DNA from 3 places in the Arthrobacter sp. Z4-13 genome. Region 3 is predicted to be linked to each of the others. Evidence: riboswitches for the same ligand, from Rfam matches in the RefSeq annotation. Region 3 holds a riboswitch; each other region holds the start of a gene.
What was found. Region 3 has a riboswitch for cyclic di-AMP ahead of M1E07_RS11715 (LysM peptidoglycan-binding domain-containing protein). Riboswitches for the same ligand answer to the same signal wherever they lie in the genome.
Positions count from the first base shown of each region.

Region 1: it holds a riboswitch for cyclic di-AMP, as region 3 does, so the genes downstream of both, M1E07_RS05260 (C40 family peptidase) here and M1E07_RS11715 (LysM peptidoglycan-binding domain-containing protein) in region 3, are expected to answer to the same signal.
Region 2: it holds a riboswitch for cyclic di-AMP, as region 3 does, so the genes downstream of both, M1E07_RS04685 (aggregation-promoting factor C-terminal-like domain-containing protein) here and M1E07_RS11715 (LysM peptidoglycan-binding domain-containing protein) in region 3, are expected to answer to the same signal.

Region 1 is NZ_CP096459.1:715,633-722,719, reverse strand. Features, by position in the region: gene M1E07_RS05280 (DUF6457 domain-containing protein) at 1-69, opposite strand, end outside; gene mobA (molybdenum cofactor guanylyltransferase) at 85-732, opposite strand; gene M1E07_RS05270 (HNH endonuclease) at 777-1,277, opposite strand; gene M1E07_RS05265 (NlpC/P60 family protein) at 1,536-2,330, opposite strand; gene M1E07_RS05260 (C40 family peptidase) at 2,497-3,189, opposite strand; cyclic di-AMP (ydaO/yuaA leader) riboswitch at 3,260-3,440, opposite strand; gene M1E07_RS05255 (M23 family metallopeptidase) at 3,569-4,390, opposite strand; cyclic di-AMP (ydaO/yuaA leader) riboswitch at 4,401-4,619, opposite strand; gene M1E07_RS05250 (metal-dependent transcriptional regulator) at 4,760-5,455, opposite strand; gene serC (phosphoserine transaminase) at 5,733-6,863, shown strand; gene M1E07_RS05240 (DUF3027 domain-containing protein) at 6,996-7,087, opposite strand, start outside.
Region 2 is NZ_CP096459.1:581,321-588,407, reverse strand. Features, by position in the region: gene M1E07_RS04695 (response regulator transcription factor) at 400-1,149, shown strand; gene M1E07_RS04690 (sensor histidine kinase) at 1,157-2,653, shown strand; cyclic di-AMP (ydaO/yuaA leader) riboswitch at 2,796-2,940, shown strand; gene M1E07_RS04685 (aggregation-promoting factor C-terminal-like domain-containing protein) at 2,946-3,683, shown strand; gene M1E07_RS04680 (HAD-IA family hydrolase) at 3,712-4,872, opposite strand; gene M1E07_RS04675 (glyoxalase superfamily protein) at 4,948-5,322, opposite strand; gene upp (uracil phosphoribosyltransferase) at 5,368-6,003, opposite strand; gene M1E07_RS04665 (phosphatase PAP2 family protein) at 6,044-6,895, opposite strand; gene M1E07_RS04660 (nucleoside deaminase) at 6,956-7,087, shown strand, end outside.
Region 3 is NZ_CP096459.1:2,157,603-2,164,689, forward strand. Features, by position in the region: partial or broken gene M1E07_RS11670 (endonuclease/exonuclease/phosphatase family protein) at 1-383, shown strand, start outside; gene M1E07_RS11675 (NUDIX domain-containing protein) at 393-902, opposite strand; gene M1E07_RS11680 (DUF1918 domain-containing protein) at 959-1,150, opposite strand; gene M1E07_RS11685 (metallophosphoesterase family protein) at 1,249-1,767, shown strand; gene M1E07_RS11690 (glucose 1-dehydrogenase) at 1,877-2,770, shown strand; gene M1E07_RS11695 (DUF1810 domain-containing protein) at 2,842-3,285, opposite strand; gene M1E07_RS11700 (DNA alkylation repair protein) at 3,269-3,838, opposite strand; gene M1E07_RS11705 (TraR/DksA family transcriptional regulator) at 3,835-4,191, opposite strand; gene M1E07_RS11710 (dienelactone hydrolase family protein) at 4,286-4,600, opposite strand; cyclic di-AMP (ydaO/yuaA leader) riboswitch at 5,013-5,183, shown strand; gene M1E07_RS11715 (LysM peptidoglycan-binding domain-containing protein) at 5,187-6,044, shown strand; gene M1E07_RS11720 (protein adenylyltransferase SelO) at 6,148-7,087, opposite strand, start outside.

The DNA.
Region 1 (7,087 bases), 1.4 Mb from region 3:
GTCCTCAAGCTCATAAGCCTGGAGCAGGGACCTGCACCATTCCTCCAGCGTTTCATCCTGGCTTTTCACGCACTGCCTCCCAATTCAACTGCTGCCGCGCGGGTCCTGGACCTCGTCCCGGATCCCGGCGTCAACTCCTAGTGCGGCGGCATCATCCCAGGTATCCACATCATCGGTGGAGCCGGCCGGGACGGTGACAAGCTGCAGGTCAAGACTAGCAAGGAGCGCCCGCATGGAGCCGTTGATTAAGGCACCTCGCGACGCCAGGTCCCCAGCAGCCCTTTTTAACAAGCCTGTGCGGTAAAACCCCGCGAGTTGCTGGGCCCTGCCGTCCTCGGCGCATGCCATGAGTCCGTCGCCCTGGAACTCCTCCTGTTCCAATGCCTCCCTCAGTACCTGCACGGCAGCCGAGACCCGCGGCATGTCGCAGGCCAGCACCAGCGTGTACGTCCGTTCGCCTCCGGCTTGTGCCAGGGCTTCGAGGCCGGCAGCCACAGCGGCAGCGGGTCCTGCGAACTCCGGCTGCTCCCGGCAGGAGAGTACACCGGGGGGAAGTGCGCCGGGATCGGGACCAACCACCACCGTACGGAAGGCCCCGGCGGCCGCGGCAAGTGACCGCTGCAGGAGCGTGGCACCGTGAAAGACCAACCCTTGCTTGGGCAACCCGCCCAGCCGTGACGACCGGCCGCCGGCCAGGATCAGGGCATCGAAGTCCAGCCGGTTTTGCTCCACTCCCCCAGCCTAGTCCGGTGACGGCGGAGGCTAACTATCTGGAATCAGGCAGCGCGCTCGGGCAGCAGGAACGGATCCCAGGCGGGCGTGGGCTTCTCGAGTTCCTTGATCTGCCAGATGGTGCCGTGCGGCGGCTCGGGGACGAACCGCAGCTTCCAGCCCATTTCCGCCGGGGTGTGGTCACCTTTGACGTTGTTGCACCTCAGGCAGGCGGCCACCAGGTTCTCCCAGGACTCAGCACCCCCGCGTGACTTTGGCTGGACATGGTCGATGGTGTGCGCAGCTTTCCCGCAGTAGGCGCACTTGTGCCCGTCGCGTCTGAGCACGCCCCGGCGGCTGACCGCCGTCGACTGGTTGTATCTGGGACGGATGTAGCGGTTCAGGAGGATCACGGACGGGCGGCCCAGGATCTCCTGGGGGCCCACCACGGGGTCGTCCCCTTCAGCCACAACGCTCGCCTTGCCCGTGAGCACAAGCACCAGCGCCCGGCGGAAGGTAATAACCGCCAGCGGTTCATATCCAGCATTCAGAACGAGAGTGCGCATGCACGTACCTCTTCACGGCCGCACCCGTCAGGGGCACGAGGGCCGGCTGCCCTCGGCATGTCCGGGCTATGGATCGACACCACAAGAGTAAACAAAGAAGTGCACTATCAGCTAATAACAGTTGCCGGGGTTGCCGTGTCCGGCCGAAACTCGGTGGAGTGCCCGCCCCTGCCGGGGGTTAACAGACAGGACCCCTGCCGCGTAGGGCAGGGGTCCTGTGAGTGTCTTGATCAGCAGCGCAAACCGCGGCTGCGGGTGTCAGTCGACGCGGATGAACACCGGGCCGGAGCCGACGTTGGCACTGAAGACAACGGTCTGGTTGCCGTTGTAGCCGCCATGCACCGCCTGGCCGTTTCCGGCATAGACGGCAATGTGCGCCATGCCGGCTCCGCCGTCGGCGTAGTAGATGAGGTCGCCCGGCTGAGCCTCGGCAGCGCTCACCGTGCGGCCCAGGGACAGGTAGCCTGCCGGCCAGTCATGGAAGTTGATGCCAACGGCAGCCAGGGAGTTGGTCACCAGCATGGTGCAGTCCTGCGTAACGCCGAGCTGGGCGTAGGCGGCGGACAGGATGGCTGCACCCTTGCCGCTTGCCGAGGCAGGAGCGGCGGGGGCTGCAGCGGCCGGAGCTGTGGCGGTCACCTTGGCGACAGCGGCTGTCCCTGCGGCGGGAGCGGCGGGAGCAGGAGCCGGAGCCGGAGCAGCTTCCTGGACCTCAACCTCGGGCTCGGGTTCGGGCGCCTCAACAACGGGAGCCGGCGTGGTGGTCACAGCAGGCTTCTCGAAGGAAATGGCAATGGTGGAAGCAGCGGAGATCGGAGCCTCAACCGTTGATTCAACTTCCAGGGTGGAAGCCGGAGCGGAGTCACGCTGAACGTTGGCATCGGCGGCGTTGGCTGCGAGGCCGCTGGTCAGGACCAGGCCGGAGGCGGCTGCGATAACAGCTGCCTGGCGTCCTACGCCGCCGGCGTTGTCGCCGACAGCCTTGGCAATGATGGCGAGCGAGTTGGTTTTGGTGACCTCGGCGCGGTGCCGTGCGGTTGCACGAGTAGTCATCAGTTCTCTCTTTCGTTTTCCTTCAAACCGCGTGTAGGCAGCCAAAGGGGACTGGACGCGCCGGCATCTTGGGGGTACGCCGGCACGCCCCGAACGGGGGATGTGGTGATTTAGCGAAAAGCGTGTTTGGGCAAAGAAAAAGCCCTTGGACCGTAAGGTCGAAGAACTAGTTCATGGTGTAGAACGCGGAGGAGCCGGTAGCAGCGGCCGCGTGCAGCAGCGTTCCCTGGGAGGGGTTCAGGGCGCTGATCATCATGCCGTTGCCGACGTAGATACCAACGTGCGCGCCGCCGTTCTGCATAACCAGGTCACCGGGCTGCGGCGTGGAGGTGGGCTTCATTGCCGTCCAGGCGTTGACGCGGGGGATGCTGATGCCGGCCTGGGCGTAAACCCACTGGGTGAAGCCTGAGCAGTCCCAGCCATTGGGGGTGGTGCCGCCCCAGACGTACGGGCTGCCGATGCCGGTGTAGGCGATGGCCGCAATTCCGGAGGTAGCAGCGGAGGATGCGGTCGCTACGACCTTCTCTGCTGCTTCGGAAGCAGTGGTGGCCGTGGGAGCGGTGGCCGCATCCGCGTCGTCGTCTTCATCATCAGAGGTTGACTGGACAGTCACCGGCTCCAGCACGGGAGCGGCGATGGTCTTGACCACCGGGCGCTCGAAGGAAACGGTAGCCGTGGGTGCCGCGGTGACGGCGAGGGCCGCCTGCGCGGACCCGGATTCGGTCGAAGCGGAAACACCAGCGGTGGTGTCCGCTGCATTGGCCGGCAGGCCCATGGTCAGGATGAGTCCGGACGCAGCTGCGATAACTGCAGCCTGGCGACCTACTGTCCCGGCATTGGCACTAACAGCCCTGGACATGGTGTCCAGGGGGTTGGTACGAACCGTTTGCGCACGGTGGCGCGCAGAATTATGGCGTGAAGACACGAAGGTAGCCTCTCCCAATGCCTGCGAGGTGAGCTGTCGGATTCGGATGGGAGTCACCCGGCCGCGCGGCTTCCGTGGAAAGCTTTGCGACTTAACCCCAAGGCCTTCAAAGCTGAAGGCCAAAATTGGTTCCCCCGCCCCTGCCAGACGATGAAATGCGAACGGACCTTGAGCGGTGGCAGAGTTAGGCAATCCGCACAAGAGCGTCAACTTCGGAAAAGTTGACGCGAGTTAGACGGTACAGCAGTTTTGCGTAAATGTCACATTCAGGTCACGGCAGGTCAACATCATTTGAGAGTCCACGGTCATTTGACTAGAGCCAGCCGGTCGGGTCAACAACTTCACCGTTGACCTGGACCTCGAAGTGAAGATGGCAGCCCGTGGAGGCTCCCGTGGTCCCGCTGAGGGCCACAACGTCCCCGCGGGAAACCGTTTGCCCCTCCTTGACGCTGAAGGACGACAGGTGGTTATAGGTGGTTTCCAGGCCGTTGCCGTGATCCACCACAACGCGGTTGCCGCCGCCGTACTGGTGCCAGCCGACGAAGGTAACGGTTCCGGTGGCCGCGGCCAAAACCGAGGTGCCGCATTGGGCTACGTAATCCTGCCCGCGGTGGAAGTCGCCGGAGCCGCCCGTAATCGGGCTGACGCGGTAGCCGAAAGGCGAAGCAGTGCTCAACGCAGCGAGCGGGGCTCCGAGGCTTCCGGCGGAAGCAGCGCGGGTTATGGCACCGGCAGACTGGGCACTCAGCAGCTGTTTCAGCTTTCCGTCCGGGTCCGCCTTGGTGACTACAGCAGAGCGGCTGAAATCGATCTGGGCTTCGGCCTTCGCGGAAACCTGCGGCTGTGGGGCAACAGCGGACGCAGCAACAGAAGCAGCTCCCGAGCCGTCCGTTGCCATCACGGGACTGGTGGCCGGAACGGTCACGGTGAGAACCAGCCCGGCCGCGGCCAGTGCGGCGCCGGCCTTTTGGCCGATTCCGCTGGCAGCAGCGAACTCAGTGATCTGATGGAAGGGACCCCGACGCCGGCGCGCATCACGTTGCGGATCGCGGGGGCGTTCCGAGGTGATGACTTCGACAACGCGCGGTGTCGAAGCAGGGACCGCCGCGCGGCGGCGTCCCCTGGAATTCTGCATGGTCAAGAAGGGTTCCTCTCTGGGTAGCCTGCGAAGTTAGCTGTCGGATTCGGGTCAGAGAGTTCATAGACCCGGTCCGCCGTTAGCAAGCTTCGGCACAGAGATATCCCCGGAGGAATCCTTCACTGGAAGAGGCTTGCTGCTGACGGACTTCACCCCAAGGCAGTCCCCCGGCTGCCGCTTGTGGTTCCCCCGCCTCTGCCAGTTACGACTCGTGCTCCTGATCTGCTGGCAGAGCTCGGCTCCAGATCAGGTAACGCTTAAATATCAACTTCGTTTTAACTATAGAGGCTCATGGTGCAAAGTAACAATTCCGTTATCTTTGCGTAACCCACCTCACATGGGGTAGGGAAACGCCCGGGTGGTTCCCTAGCGGACGGCTACAAAGACGTGCGCGGCCACCTCTGGTGGCAACTCAAGCGCCCCTTCTATGCCCGGAACGCGGACGGATATGTAGTCACCCACCCGTTCCAGCGACACAGCAGCGCCCGGGCGGATGCCGCCCTCATCGAGCTGTGAAAGCAGTTCGGGCTCCACCTGGATAGGTTCGGCCAACCTGCTGATAGTCACAGCCGAGGCGGGCCCGTAGGACTTCATCGCCTCGAGGAGGCTGATGGCTCCATCAGCAAAGCCAGGGGACGGCACGCCGCCCAGGGCCGCCAGGCCGGGGATCGGGTTCCCGTAGGGAGACTCGGTGGGGTGGTTCAACATCTCGTAAATGCGCCGTTCCACCCGCTCGCTCATCACATGCTCCCAGCGGCAGGCCTCGTCATGGACGTAGGCCCAGTCCAGTCCGATCACGTCAGCCAGGAGCCGTTCCGCCAAGCGGTGCTTGCGCATCACTTCAGTGGCGCGCTTCCGGCCCGTCTCGGTGAGCTCCAGATGGCGGTCGCCGGACACAACCACCAGACCGTCCCGCTCCATTCGGCCGATGGTCTGGGAGACAGTGGGCCCGGAGTGGCGCAGCCGCTCGGCGATACGGGCACGAAGGGCAACAATGTTCTCTTCCTCGAGCTCCAGAATGGTCCGAAGGTACATCTCCGTAGTATCGATCAGATCCGTCATCCAGCTCAGCTCCTCGAGCGCAGTACCTTGCGTTGTCCCACCGTATCGCCTTCACTGCGACGTAGTCCGTGGAAGAGCTTAGCCTATTTTGACTTTGTCCGAATAGTTGCCGCTGGCGGCAGTACCGTCTCATTGGCTGGACTATGACGGTTCCGGTTCCCGGCGATACATACCAACAGGGCAGAATGAGGGAGGCCCTGGTTGCAGCCATCACCGGCTGCCGGCCACCAACACCCGTCCGGACCAAAGCCGTGTCCATGCCGAAATTGGAGCACCTGTGAGCGAAACCAGCATCACTATTCCCGCCGACCTGCAGCCCAAGGACGGACGGTTCGGCGCTGGACCTTCCAAGGTCAGGCCGGAGCAATTTGATGCGTTGTCCGCCGCGTCGAAGAACATCCTGGGTACGTCCCACCGGCAGGCCCCGGTCAAGAACCTCGTCGGTTCCGTCCGCGAGGGCCTCAGCCAGTTCTTCCGCGCGCCCGAAGGGTACGAAGTTGTACTCGGCGTCGGCGGCTCCACGGCGTTCTGGGACATTGCCAGCTTCGGCCTGGTGGAAAACAAGGCCCAGCACCTTTCCTTCGGCGAGTTCGGCTCGAAATTCGCCGCAGCCACCAACAAGGCGCCCTTCCTGGATGCCTCTTCCATCATCAAGTCTGAACCCGGGACCCGCCCCTCGGCCCAGGCCGAGGCAGGCGTGGACGTCTACGCCTGGCCGCAGAACGAGACCAGCACCGGCGTCGTAGCCCCCGTGCAGCGTGTTGCCGGGGCAGACGAGGGCGCGCTGGTGCTCGTTGACGCCACATCTGCCGCCGGCGGACTGGATGTGGACGTTGCGCAAAGCGATGTCTACTACTTCGCCCCGCAGAAAAACTTCGCCTCCGACGGCGGCCTCTGGCTTGGCCTGTTCTCCCCCGCCGCCCTGGAACGTGCAGCGCGGATCAAATCCAGCGACCGCTGGATCCCGGATTTCCTGGACCTGCAGACGGCCATCGACAACTCACGCCTGAACCAGACCTACAACACCCCGTCGCTGTCCACCCTCGTAACGATGGACGCCCAGGTGCAGTGGTTGAACTCCAACGGCGGCCTGGACTTCGCTTCCGCACGCACAGCAGACTCCGCCGGCCGCGTCTACAGCTGGGCCGAGGCTTCGGAATTTGCGACCCCCTTCGTCACCAACCCGGACGAGCGTTCAAACGTCATCGCAACCATCGACTTCGATGACTCCGTGGATGCCGCAGTGGTCGCAAAGGTCCTGCGAGCCAATGGGATCGTGGACACCGAGCCGTACCGCAAGCTCGGCCGCAACCAGCTGCGCATCGCTACATTTGTGGCCATCGAGCCGGCCGACGTTTCCGCCCTTCTGGCCAGCATCGATTATGTGGTGGGCGAGCTGCGCAAGTAATCGCAAGGGCGCCCTTAGCCCGGCTGGCGTAGCGCTCCAGCATTAACGTACGACGGCGCCGCCCGGGTTCTGCCCGGTCGGCGCCGTTTTTGCGTCGTAGCTCAGTTCCCGTGCATTGCGCGGCTCTGTGCCTTAGTCTGTCCCGGCGTCGTGCGTGAAGCGCTGTTCCGGTGACTCCCCGGCTTCAGCATCCCGGGCTTCACCCTGCTGCGTTCCACCCTCAT
Region 2 (7,087 bases), 1.6 Mb from region 3:
GTTCCCCGCAATGAATTTGGGGAGGGACGCCCGACGCTGGGCTGGGGGCGTATGCCTACTAACTTCGAGGGGTGGGAAGATCAGGCGTACATTCGACAACAGCGCGTGTCGGCAGCAGCGGATGTGCTGGGCCAATGGTCTGCGGCTGCAGGTGCTGTTGAGTTCTTGTTCACAATGGAAGTGTGCAGCGTAACAATGCGAACTTGCAAGTAACAATGGACGCTTTGGTCCGCATATTGAGACAAAAGCGCTTAATGTGCCGCAGATCACAATTCTGAGCAATGGTCAGATTACTGATTATTGGCCTAACTTTTGGACCGCAGGCGTGCTTTGGCTGAACATAATTCGGCCGCACCCTTGTGCAAGGTCTTTTTCTTCAGACGTGCCGGGAATGCTGAAATCGCCCTAAAGCGTGCGCGCCTATGTCCAGCGGCACCCGGATTTCAGCTCTCCCATCCGGACGGGTCCCCTATCCGCGCCCTGGTGGTCGACGACGAGCCAAGCCTCTCCGAGCTCATGAGCATGGGTCTGCGCATGGCCGGCTGGTCGGTGGCAGTGGCCGCCGACGGCCCTGAGGCAGTGAAACTGGCCAAGGACTTCCGCCCGGACGTCCTGGTTCTTGACGTGATGCTCCCAGGGTTCGACGGCGTCGAGCTGCTGGGAAGGATCCGCACCTTCGCGCCCGAGGTACCAGCGTTGTTCCTCACAGCCAAGGACGCAATCCAGGACAGGATCGTGGGACTGGCGGCCGGCGGCGACGACTACGTCACCAAGCCTTTCAGCATGGAGGAGGTCCTGCTTCGGCTGCACCGCCTGGTCCAGCGCTCCGGAGTTGCCGCCATGGATACAGCCGAGCTGGTGGTGGGCGACCTGGTGCTCAACGTGGATACCCGGGAGGTGACGCGGGCGGGCGAGGAGCTGCAGCTCACGGCCACCCAGTTCGAGCTGCTCCGGTACCTCATGGAGAATCCCAAGCGCGTCATCAGCAAGGCCCAGATCCTGGACCGTGTGTGGGACTACGACTTCGGCGGCCAAGCCAACATTGTGGAGCTCTACATCTCCTACCTGCGCAAAAAGGTGGACGCCGTGCATCCGCCAATGATCCACACCGTGCGCGGTGCCGGGTACGTCATCAAGCCTGCGGAGTAGGCGAACCATGGCGTCACCCCGGGCAACCGGACCGCACCGCCGGAGCTGGCTCAGGCCCGGCACCTGGCACTTGCGCACCCGTCTCGTCCTTCTGGCCATGGCCCTGCTGATCGCGATTTGCGGTGCAGTGGGCGTTGCCAGCTATGCCTCCATGAATGCATTCCTCACCCGCCAGCTGGACGAACAACTGAGCCAGGCGGCGGAGCGCTCCAACAATCCGGGCCGACCTCCGGGCGGGGGATTCAACGGACGCGACCCGCTTGACGCCCGCGGCCAAAGCGTGGGAACCATGAACGCCCGCATCCTGAATGGCCAAGTCACCGGCGGCGGATACCTCACCTCGGACACCACACGCTCTGCGCTTTCCAGTGAAGACAAGCAGGCCCTGCTGGCACTGGTGACGGATGCGCAGCCAGTGGACCGCACCCTGTCATTTGGTGATTACCGGCTGATAGCGGTGCAAACCAACTTCAGTGATGTCCTGGTGACCGGACTCCCCCTCGCCGGCAAGCAAAGCACGCTCACTTCCCTGGTGTGGACGTTTGTTTTCGTCTCCTTGGGCGGTCTGCTGCTGATCGGGCTGGTGGGCACCGTACTCATCCGCCGCACCATGAAGCCCCTCGAACAATTGTCCGAGGTTGCGACGCGGGTCTCGAAGTTGCCGCTCGATGCCGGCGAGGTGGCACTCGCGGAGCGTGTCCCGCCGTCGAACTCCAATCCGGGAACGGAAGTAGGCAGCGTGGGGCACGCGCTCAACCTCATGCTGGAAAACGTGGCAAATGCGCTGCAGGCGCGGCAGAAGATCGAAACGAAGGTGCGGCAGTTTGTGGCCGACGCCTCCCACGAGCTCCGTACTCCCCTGACCGCCATCCGCGGCTACACCGAACTGATGAGGATGACCGAGGATTTCACCCCCGACGGCGCAAAGTCGCTGGCCCGTGTGCAGAGCCAGTCGGAGCGGATGACCGCCTTGGTTGAAGACCTGCTGCTGCTGGCCCGGCTCGATGAAGGCCAGCCGCTGAAGCTCAGCGAGGTGGACCTCACGCAGCTGGTGGTCGAAAGCGTCAGTGACGAAAAGGTGATGGCACCCGGCCACAACTGGCGGCTGCAGCTTCCGGACGAGCCTGTTGTGGTCAACGGTGACCCCTCCCAGCTGCGCCAGGTGCTGATGAATCTGTTGTCGAACGCACGCAAACACACCCCGGAAGGAACCACGGTTGTTACGGGAGTGGCCAGGACAGTGGAGGGTGCTGCGCTGGTAACGGTAACGGACGACGGCGGCGGGATCCCTGCAGGGTTCGTGGACCATGTCTTTTCACGTTTCGCCCGCGCAGATGCGGCGCGTAAGGGCGCGGGAGGCCAGTCCGGGGCTTCAGCGGCTGAAGGGACGAGCGGACTTGGGTTGTCCATCGTGGAGTCCATCGTCGAGGCCCACGGAGGAAGGGTAACGGTGACATCACGGCCGGGGCGCACCGAATTCGCCTTGCGGCTACCGACCCGGTGACCGTAGCGACAAGGCGACGCGCCGCCACCGTGATCTCTGTTACCAAAATGTGACTTGAGCTTCGAATTCCTGTACCGTCGTTTAGGTACGGTTCCCGTTCGGGTCGTATATCCGGATGACGCCAAGCTCTGCCACTTCCCGGATTTCTCTTGAACCAAGGCAGAGGCGGGGGACCCACCGTCCCGGGCACTGATTGCCCTTGGGGTTAAGCCAGCACGTGATCTTTCCGTCTGGCCGGATGCCCTCATCCGAACCCGACAGCTAACTCCGCAGGTGTGAGAGGCGATTCATCATGTTCAAATTCCTGGCACAGCCACGCCCGAAAAACGAGTCTGCACCGCAGGCCGCACCGGAAACCGGCAAAATCCCTTCCCTCGGCAAGCGCGCCGCTGTGGTGGCCGCGTCATGCGCACTCCTCATTGGAGTGGGAGCCGCGGGACAGGCGACCGAATCCAGCATCCGCGTAGCAGCCACCGAGACGCAGGCCGCCGAGGCGCAGTCCAACCTCAGCATCGAGAAGAGCGAGATCACGGCGAAGCCTGCGCCTGAGCCCGCCGCGCCGGAGATAGCTGTAGCCCCGCAGGCTGCCGAGCCCGCACCGGCCCCTAAGCGCGCGCCGGCACCCGCTCCGGCCCCTAAGCCCGCACCGGCACCTGCGCCTAAGCCTGCGCCTGCTCCGGCCCCTAAGCCCGCTCCTAAGCCTGCGCCCGTCGTCGCGGTCAATGATCCCGCCGGCGCCCAGGCTTACGCCGCCGGCCAGCTGGCGAAGTACGGATGGGCTCCTGACCAGATGCAGTGCCTGAAGACCCTGTGGACCAAGGAGTCGGACTGGACCACCACGGCCACCAACCCGAGCAGCGGCGCCTACGGCATCGTCCAGTCCCTGCCGGCTGAGAAGATGGCCAGCGCGGGTGCGGACTACCGCACCAACTACCGCACCCAGATCAACTGGGGCCTGAACTACATCCAGGAGCGCTACCAGTCCCCGTGTGGCGCGCTGAACTTCCACCTGTCGAACAACTGGTACTAAACCCACCGGATACCAAAACACTCAAGCCTTACGGCCCGTCCCTTCCAAAGAGGGGGCGGGCCGTAAGGGCATACTGTGATCCATGAAGTTCACTACCACCGTCCAGGGCAGCGGCAATAAAACCGGCATCGAAGTGCCGGAGCAGGTTGTTAAGGAGCTGGGAGCCGGCAAGCGGCCGCCTGTGGTGGTGACCATCAACGGCAAAAGCTATCGGAGCAGCATTGCTGTGATGGGCGGGCAAAACCTCATTTCGCTGAGCGCAGCCAACCGGGATTTCGTTGGTGTCGCAGCGGGAGACACCGTTGACGTTGACCTGGAACTGGACACGCAGCCCCGGATCGTTGAGGTTCCTGAAGACCTTGCGGCTGCCATGGCTGCGGAACCGGCGGCGCAGGAGTTCTACGCAACCTTGAGCTACAGCGCCCAGCGGCGGTACGTAGAGCCGCTGGGCGAAGCCAAAACTCCGGAGACGCGGTCGCGACGGATTGCCAAAGTGGTGGCGGACCTCAAAGCCGGAAAGAAATGACCGTCCGGCCCGCCTCGTCCTTGTCCACTTGGGCGACGACGGCACTGTAGTCAGGAATGTGCCATACCCCCCGCCGGCAGCGGTCCGGTGTTCGGCCCCCACGGCTACGGTTGGGAGGCCGGCCGCCACGCCGGCTGCGATGCCGGCGGGAGCGTCTTCAAACACCACTGCAACCGAAGGATCCACGCCAAGACCTGCAGCGGCCTTCAGGTATCCCTCGGGGTCCGGCTTGCCCCGGCTCACCAGCTCGGCTGTCACGACGGTGCCCGGCATGGCCAGCCCCGCTGCAGCCATCCGGATGTCAGCAAGGACCCGATCCGCGGACGTCACCAGTGCGACGGCGTCTGCGGGCAGGGCTGCCAGCAGCCGCGCCGCTCCGGGAAGGGGCAGGATGCCCTCGGTCCGGACGCGTTCCATGGCACCGAGTTCCGCTGTCAGCCCCGGCACGTCCGCCCCCGGCGGAGCGAAACGCCTGACGGTATCGCCTGCTTGGACGCCGTGTGACGTTCGGAGTATTTCCTCGATGTCCAGCCCGTAGCGCGACGCGAATTCACCCCACACCTGTTCCACCACTGCGGTGGAGTCCACCAGGGTGCCGTCCATGTCGAACAGGACGGCACGGCAGGTCAGGGTGCGGGCAGCAGCGGGTGTTGAGACGTTCACGGTCCCCATTGTGCTTTAGGCGCCGCGGGCAGGAATGTCACGACGGGTGCCAATGGCCAGTTGGTTTACGGTATGTCAGGCGTTGCGGCCCGGGATGTACTGGACTGCCCACCTGTTGCCGTCGGGATCGGCAAAGTACACGAAGTGGCCCCAGTCCTGCACGTCCACGTCGCTGACGTCTACCCCGTTGCCTTTCAGGTGCTGGTGGGCGGCCTGGATGTCGTTGACCACCAGCTGGAGGTTGGAGCCGGTACCGGGAGGTGCGTCAGTAAGCCCGTCCCCAATGCAAATCGAGCAGGCCGAGCCCGGAGGCGTCAGCTGGACAAAGCGGATGGAGTCCGTTGGCCGCTCATCAAAGTCGGCATTGAACCCCACCTTGTTGACGTAGAAGTCCTTGGCGCGGTCCACGTCGCTTACAGGGACGTACACAAGTTCGAGTTTCCAGTCCATCCGCACAGGCTAGCGGCGGGACGGTGAATGAAAAAGGCTTGAGGACTACCCTGCGATGCCGTAAAGGCGGTCGCCCGCGTCCCCGAGTCCGGGCACGATGTACGACTTCTCGTTGAGCTTTTCGTCGATCGAGGCCAGGACGATGGTCACGTTGGCGTCCGCAAGTTCTTCCTCGAGTTTGGCCAGGCCTTCCGGGGCGGCCAGGAGGCAGATGCACGTCACGTCCGAAGCTCCGCGCTTAAAGAGGAATTTGATGGCTTCGCGCAGGGTGCCGCCGGTTGCGAGCATGGGGTCCAGGACGAAGATCTGCCGGTCCGTGAGGTTCTCGGGGAGACGCTCGGCGTAGGTGATGATGTCCAGGGTTTCCTCGTCCCGGGCCATGCCCAGGAAGCCGACCTCTGCGGTGGGAACGAGTTTGGTCATGCCCTCAAGCATGCCCAGCCCGGCGCGCAGGATGGGGACCACCAGCGGAGTGGGCTTGGTGAACGCGGTGCCCACTGTGGTGCTGACCGGTGTTTCGATGGTGACGGGCTCGGTGCGGACCTCGCGGGTGGCCTCGTACGCAAGGAGTGTCACCAGCTCTTCCGTCAGTTGCCGGAAGACCGGGGACGGGGTGTTCTTGTCCCGCAGGACCGTGAGCTTATGGGCGACCAGCGGGTGGTCCACAACGAGAGTGCGCATGGGTCAAAACTATCACCCGGCTGCTGGTGCCCCTCTGCCGTCAGCCTCCCGCGCCCGTCCGCGAGGAGCCGCCGTCGCTCCCCCGTAAGGTGTCGCCGTCGTTCGTTTCGGAGGTGCCGGGACTGCCCGGAAGCGGGTCCCCGCTGTGGTCCTCGCGGAGGACCGGATGCTCGAATGTGGGTGCCGGGCCGGCGTGCTCCCGCTTCCGCATCAGGTGGAAGAGCCGGTGGGCAAGGATCACCATGCATACCCAGGCCAGCCCCAGGAGCCAGCCGGCCATGACGTCCGTCATCCAGTGGTGCCCAAGGAATACCCGGCTGAGGCCCATGGCAATGATGAAGATAACGCCGGCAGTGATTGCGGTGATCCTGGCCCAGAGCATCTGGAACTGGAGGCACATGATGTACACCAGGACGCCGATCACCACGGTTGTGTTGAGGGTATGGCCGCTGGGAAAGGACGGTGAGGACTCGAAGGGCGGCACTGCCTCAGCATGGTCCGGACGGGTCCTGCCAACCAGGCGCTTGCCCATCGTGGTGGCCGTGGTGGAAACAAGGGCTGCACCGCCCACCAGGACGATGGGACGCCAGGTCCGGCTCAGGAAGGTCAGCCAGGCCGTGAGAATAGTCGCGACGATGGGCATGCCGATTCCGCCGCCTACGTTGGTGAAGGCGGTGGCGAAAGAATTGGCGTCGGGGGTCCGCAAGGATTGGGAATATTCCAGAACAGGAATATCGAGGTTCGCCAGCCCTTCCTCGTCCACCACGTCCGAGTAAACCTCGGCTCCCAGCAGGGCCATGGTGAGCACCAGCGCGCCGCCGATGATCATGGTTAGCCACAGGGCGGCATAAGGCTTGATCCACTTGTCCATACGGTCACGGACTCTGCTCATGGTGCCTCCCGGCGGTATTCGTCACGGGCTCTGGGTATCCTCCGAAACTATCATTGAGCCATGGTCTCCGCTGAAAATAAACATGACGTGTGGATGGGCCTTGCCCTGGCGGAAGCGCGCCGTGCCCTTCTGACAGAGGATGTGCCAATCGGCGCCGTAGTCATAGGGCCCGACGGCGTCGTGCTGGGTTCC
Region 3 (7,087 bases):
GATCGGCACCCGCGTGATGGACAATGAAACGCAGCACGAACTTCCACGCCGCACCCCTGACGGCTTCCAACTCGCTGCGGCGGAAGCAGATCCACGCGGCCCACGCCGAACTCCTGAGCATGGGCAAGGGTTTGATGACGCTGATGGTGGGCGATTTCAACTACCCGTTCTTCACCAGGAACCTGCATGTCCACATGAAGAACTCGGGCTACGCATTGTCGCTGAGCAACCGGCGCACGTACACGCGCTACAAGGTCTTCAAAGGCCACTTCGACTTCGCCACGTCATTGGGGCTGGACATCACCAGCGTGGAGACCCTCCCGCGAGGCAATTCGGACCACCTGCCCATCCTGGTCACCGCCGAATACGGTCCGGACTACTGACCGCGTCCGCTACGTTCCGGAGGCGAGCCGTTCCCGCAAGGCCGGCCACGCCGCCGCAAAACCGGGATGCAGTTCCTGCTGCTCCACGTCAGCCTGCGGAATCCACAGCAGTTCGATGCTCTCCGGATCGCTGATCACCGGATCAAACGGCTCGGTCACCAGCACCACCACCGTGGTGTAGGACCAGTAGCCCAGGTCCAGCACCGACGTGAAAAGCACGTCGACGCTCTCCGGCGGCACGGCAGCCTCCTCATACGCCTCGCGCAAAGCCCCCACCACGGCGTCCTCGCCTTCGTGGAGCGCCCCGCCGGGCAGTCCCCAGGTCCCGCCGTTGTGGCTCCAGATGGCCCGGTGCTGCAGGAGCACACCCTTGGCAGGGTCATAGGCAAGCACCCCGGCCGCGCCGAACCTGCCCCAGTACCGGCCGTGCTCCCCTTCCACCCAGGCATCACCGGGATCGCGGGGACCGGTCCGGACAGGCGGAATGGACGATTGTGTTGAAGCCGGTGAGTGATCCATCGCTCCAGTCTGACAGGTGGAGCGCTGACAGGTGGGCGGCGCCTCACACTGCTGCGCTAGTGGCCGTTGCCGCGTTCGACGGCGAAATCACCGCCGGGATACATGATGGTTTCGTGCCCGTCATCAAAACGGACCAGATAAGGCGGCGTTCCACCCTGGCCGCGGACCTCGAGAATTACGCCGTGCCGGTCTGTAGACCCGACGTTCCTTCCGTGAACAATGATCCTGTCGCCCTGTGCTGCCTCCATGGCTATCACCTCCAGCCCCAGACTACGACTGCCCGCCATGCGGAACAATGCCAACGGAAAGGGTGATCGGAACTGCGCCGGCGTGGCAGGATTTTCCCATGCCGCTGAACCTTCTCATGGTCGCCGATACCCATGTGCCCAAGCGCGCCAAGGCGCTCCCGGCGCAACTGTGGGCCGCCGTCGAAAGCGCCGATGTGGTGTTCCACGCCGGCGACTGGGTGACGGTGGAACTTTTGGACCAGCTTGAGCGCCGCAGCCGCCGCCTGATTGGCGTCTACGGCAATAACGACGGTCCTGGCCTGCGCGGCCGGCTGCCTGAAACGGCTGCCGCCACACTTGAGGGTGTCCGCTTCGCCATAGTGCACGAAACCGGACAGGCCAAGGGCCGGGAAGCGCGCTGCGAGGCGCTTTACCCGGACGCCGATGTGCTGGTCTTCGGGCACAGCCACATCCCGTGGGACACCACCTCGCCGGGAGGATTGCGGCTGCTGAACCCGGGCTCCCCCACTGACCGGCGCCGCCAGCCTGCCTGCACGTACATGACAGCCGTGGTGGATTCGGGAACCCTCAGGGACGTCAGGCTGGTGGAGGTCCACCGGAACTCGAAACCCGACTGAACCAGGACTGCAATCCGGGTTGGCAGGGACAGGATTCATTGCCTAGGCTGGGAACGGTAAGCATGCTTAGTTTTCCCGTGTTCCACCCCTACGCAACAGGAGGACCACCATGACAGACCAGTACACCTTCCGTGACCCCGTTACTGCATACGGGAAAATTTCTCCCCGGGAACAGCACCAGCCCGAGCCGGGCCTGGACGCGGAGCTGGAGCCGAAAGCGGACCTCGGCGAGAACACCTACCGCGGGACCGGCCGGCTGGAGGGCAGGAAGGCAATCGTCACGGGCGCGGACTCAGGGATCGGGGCGGCCACCGCCATCGCCTTCGCCCGCGAGGGGGCCGACGTCGTCCTGTCCTACCTGCCGGAGGAGGAAGAGGACGCAGCGCGCATCGCCGGACTGGTCGAGGCGGCAGGCCGCAAGGCCGTCAAGGTCCCCGGCGACCTGAAGGACCCGATTGTCTGCCGGGAGGTGGTGGACACCGCCGTGGCCGTGCTCGGCGGAGTGGACATTCTGGTCAACAATGCCGGAAAGCAGGTGGCGCAGGAGGAACTGACCGCCATCACCGACGAACAGTTCGACCACACTTTGAAGACCAATGTGTACGCGATGTTCTGGCTGACCAAGGCTGCCCTCCCGCACATGCCGGCAGGATCCACCATCATCAACACCACATCCATCCAGGCGTACAACCCGTCCCCTACCCTGCTGGATTACGCCACCACCAAGGGGAGCATCAACAACTTCACCAAGGGACTGGCCCAGCAGCTCGCGCCGAAGGGCATCCGGGTCAACGCTGTAGCGCCTGGGCCCATCTGGACGCCGCTGCAGGTCAGCAGCGGCCAGCCCAAGGAGCAACTGCCGGAGTTCGGCCAGTCCACCCCTCTGGGCCGCGCAGGCCAGCCGGCGGAACTCGCCCCGGCGTATGTTTTCCTGGCATCACCGGAGTCAAGCTACGTCATAGGGGAAACGCTGAACGTCAACGGCGGCAGCCCCTCGCCGTAGCGCGCCGGACTTTACAGGCTGACCCCGGCGACGGTGCCCTGCGCAGGATGCATGAGGCACCGCCGTCGGCGCTAGTCTTCGTCCCGGCCCGCGAGCAGTTCGTCAGTGGCGGGGTCCGGCTCGCCGTCGAAGAACTGCGCCAGGACGGTTTTGAAGACGGTTTCCTCGGGGTCTGCCCGCAGGAACAATGTCATCGATGAGTGCAGCTTCCGTGCGTCGATACTGCCGAGGATCTCCTCGGCGGGACGGCCGGAATGGTTCGTCAGTGCCAGGGCGCACTCGAGCAGCCGCGGGCCCAGAATTTGGTGCGCCAGGTACTCCCGGGCTTCTTCGAGGGAGCTGATGGCGTAACGGCGGGATGTGGGACTTTGGCCCAGGCCTGCGATCTGCGGGAAAACGAACCACATCCAGTGGCCGGACTTGCTGCCCATCTGCAGTTCTGCCAGCGCCTGCTCGTATGTCCCGCCGTTGTCCTGCGCGGCGACGAATCGTTCCAAGTCATAGGGTTCGTTCATGGGTGTCTCCTTGTGGTGGTGCTTGGGGTCTGGAGTGCTGCTCAAGGTAGTCGGCAGCGCTGCGCAGCTGGTTGTCCGGGTCGGTCCGCCAGCGGGCAAGGACAACACTCGCGCGTTGCCGGTCGCGCCCGCCGAGCCGTGCCAGGAACGGCGCCACGACGTCGGCCAGCAGGGGGTCTGTCAGTTCCCGGGTCCCGGCGGACCGCAGGAAGCCCTCGATCCGGGTCAGGTCCGAATGGCGCAGGAGTGACACTTTGGATTGCAGGAGGACCACGGCGGCAAGCCGGCGTTCATAGACCGCCTTGGAGCCGGGCCGGGGCTGGCCCCACAGGGCGGACGCGAGCTGTATCACGCCGTCGTGATCGAAGTCCTTGTACTTCCGCAGGGCGTCCCGGATGGTTCCCCGGACAGCGCCAACGGAGGAACCGTAGGAGGCCAGGCGCCCGCCCAGCCGGCCCTCGACGTCGTCCGCCCGGTACCAGGCGCCCTCATTCTGCAGCGTTCGGTCAACGAATTCAGCGGCGGCCGCCACCTGATCCGCGCCGCTGCTCATCGGCGGCCTGCCGAGGCATGCCCGATGCAGAACGGGGTCCACGGCCGTGCCTCCAGCCTGCCTTCCGCAATCGGTTCCCCGCAGACGACGCAGGTTCCGTAGGTTCCCTCAGCGATCCTGGCCAGGGCTGCGTCCACCTGGTCGAGTCCTGCGCTGCTCTGCTTCAGCAGGGCCGAGGCCTGGGACAGTTCGAAGGCGATAGTGGAGCCTTCCGGGTCATGTTCGTCATCCACATTCGAGTCCTGGCGCGCCGAGTTTGCGGAGGCGATGTCTGCGCGGAGGGCCGGAAGGAGGGCAACCTTCCGCTCCCGCTCCTCCTCGAGCAGGATCCGGAACCGTTCAAAGTCGGGCATGGCAAAAGCCTAGCGCGGGGCCAGTACCAGTTCCTGTTTATGGAGTGGTTCCAGGCGGCACAGGGCGAGCTGTACGCTCCCGGAACGGCGGGGTTTAGAGGTGCCGGCCGAACCACGCGAACGTGTCGTTCCATGCAGCCGTGGTGCACGCCGCCGCCGTGGCCTTCAACCCGTCCAGCTCCGTGGCCGCCTGCCAAGTGATACCGCCGCCGAAGCAGTAGCCGGTCATGGCGATGCGCTCGCCGTCAACGAAGTCCTGGCCCCGGAGATACTCCCCCGCTGCCTTGAAGCCGGCGACGTGGCGCTGGGCGCCGGCCTGGGTAAGGGCACCGGGAACAGCGTCACGGTCCAGGTTCGCAGTCCCGCCTTCGCAGCCCAGCAGCAGCATCGCCGCCGCGGTTGCCGGCATGCTGCCCGTGATGAACGCAACGCGTCGGGTGAAGGTTCGCTGGCTCAGTGCACCCGCGCGCTAGTCGTCAAAAAATCCCTCAATCAGGTACTTCTCGTACTTTCCAAGCTGGATCACGGGGCCTCCTCGGGCTGGCCATATCCTCCTCCGCGCGGTGCTTTCGGGCAAGCTTCCGGCTGCGCTTTTGAGTTCCTTTACTGTTTTGTGACCAATACAACACGACTCTCCGGACCGGAAAGTATCTTCCGAGGTCAGGTGCGTGCTATTGAAGAGTCCAGTCGTTTGCTAAAGGCGATAGGAACACCTCGTATGTTACCCAAACGTGACAATGGCACCGAAGTCGGGTTAGGGTCTTCAGGTGTCCCTCCCAAACGGGACATTCCCCTCAGTATGCCGAGCCCTGCCACTGAACCGGGAACCAACGCTTTTCAGCTGGCAGGGACGGGGGAACCAAGTTTCCCGGCCTCACACGAGGCCTTGGGGTTAAGTCGATAGCACCTTCGTTCATTTCGGAATTGCTCCCGGCCGGGTATCTCCAGCCCGAACCCGACAGCTCACCCCGCAGGCATGGGAGAGGCGATCAACCGTGTCAAAAAATTCCATTACCGCCCGTCACCGCGCGACTCCGGACCGCTCAATCGCGCTCCAGGGCTTGGCTGTCTCGGCCAAGTCGCTTGGCCGCCCGGCGCTCGCCGTTGCAGCAGCATCCGGCATTGCCTTCGGTGTGGGCGCCCCGGCCCACGCAGGCGTAACCGGTCCGGACACCACCGATACCACTAACACCCAGGCTTACGCAGCACCGGCTGCCGCAGTGGCTGCCCCCGCAGCAGCTGCAGGCAACGTGCACACGGTTGTTTCCGGCGATACCCTGGGCGCCATCTCGGCATCCAACGGAGTAGCCCTGAATGATGTGCTGTCCGCCAATGGGCTGGCAATCTCCGCGGTCATTTACCCCGGCGACCAGATCCAGATCCCGGGTGCCGGCACCGCTGCCGCAGCTCCTGTCGCTGCTGCCGCTGCTCCGGCCCAGGCCGCGGTAGCTGCCGCTCCCGCAACCACCACCATGAACCTGTCCTACGCCTCCACGGCGCCTGCTCCGGCGGCACCCGCCCCGGCAGCTCCCGCAGCCACCGGCACCGGTACCGGCGCAGCCATCCTGGCGAACGCTTACGGCCAGCTGGGCGTCCAGCAGGACTGCACCGCCATGGTTGAGAAGGCTCTCCGCGCCGTGGGCAAGAGCGTCGGCGACCTCGCCCCGGGCCAGTTCTACCAGTACGGCACCACTGTGGGCACCCCGGCTCCCGGTGACCTGGTCATCACCGCCGGCCACGTGGGCGTCTTCGCCGGCAACGGCCAGGTTGTCAGCGGCGGCGTGGACGGTTTCAAGACCGAAGTCCACTCCATCAGCTGGCTCAGCGGCGCTTCCTTCGTCCGCGTAGCGTAGTCACACCACCCCAACAGGGGCGGCAGACGGGATTGTTCCCGGCTGCCGCCCCTGTTTTGCGTCTGGCCCCTCCTGGCAGCCGGTGTCCCGGCGCCTGGGGTGCTCAAGTGCCGCAGAAAGTCTGGTAGCTGCCGAAGTCCTCCGGCGCTCCCTCGGTGTAGCGTTCCAGCCCTGGCCTTTCATTGAACGGGGCACGGACCACGTCGAGGAGCCGGATGAAGGGATCAAGGTCTCCCTCCGTTGCTGCCGCGAGCGCTTCTTCTACCAGGTGGTTGCGGGGGATGTAGGCAGGATTGGCCCTGTCCATCAGGTCCGCGTCCGGCTGCAGGGCCCGCCACCGCCCAACCCAGGCGTCGAAGGCAGCCAGGTCAAGGACCATTCCGCGGGCAGGCCGGTCATCCCCCCTTGCCGCCTCGGAGAGGTTCCGGAAGAACGAGGTGTAGTCAACTGGTCCGTCCTTCAACAGGGCCACCAGCCCGTCCACCAGCTCTGAGGCTTCTGCAGCCTCGGCGCTCCCCTCGGGGGCTTCCACCAAACCGAGTTTGGTTTTCATGCCGGCGAACCAGGCGTCACTGTATTGCCGGCGGAACATGCCAAGTGCTTCCACCGCGGGTGCTACGGCCTGTTCCTGGTCCTCATTGAAGAGCGGCAGCATCGCCTCAGCGAGGCGGGCAAGGTTCCATTCGGCGATGACCGGCTGGTTGGCGTAGGCGTAGCGCCCGCCTACGTCGATCGAGCTGTAGACCGCGGCTGGGTTGAAGGCATCCATAAAGGCGCAGGGCCCGTAGTCGATGGTTTCGCCGGAGATGGTCATGTTGTCCGAGTTCATCACGCCGTGGACGAATCCCACCAGCATCCACTGGGCCACCAGTTTTGCCTGCGCGGACACGACGGCTTCAAAAAGCGCCAGGTAGGGGTTTTCGGCCTGGGCGGCTGCGGGGTGGTGCCGGCTGATCGCGTGGTCCGCCAGGCGGCGCAACAGGTCCGTGTTTTCCGTGGCCCGTGCGTACTGGAAACTGCCGACGCGCAGGTGGCTGCTGGCC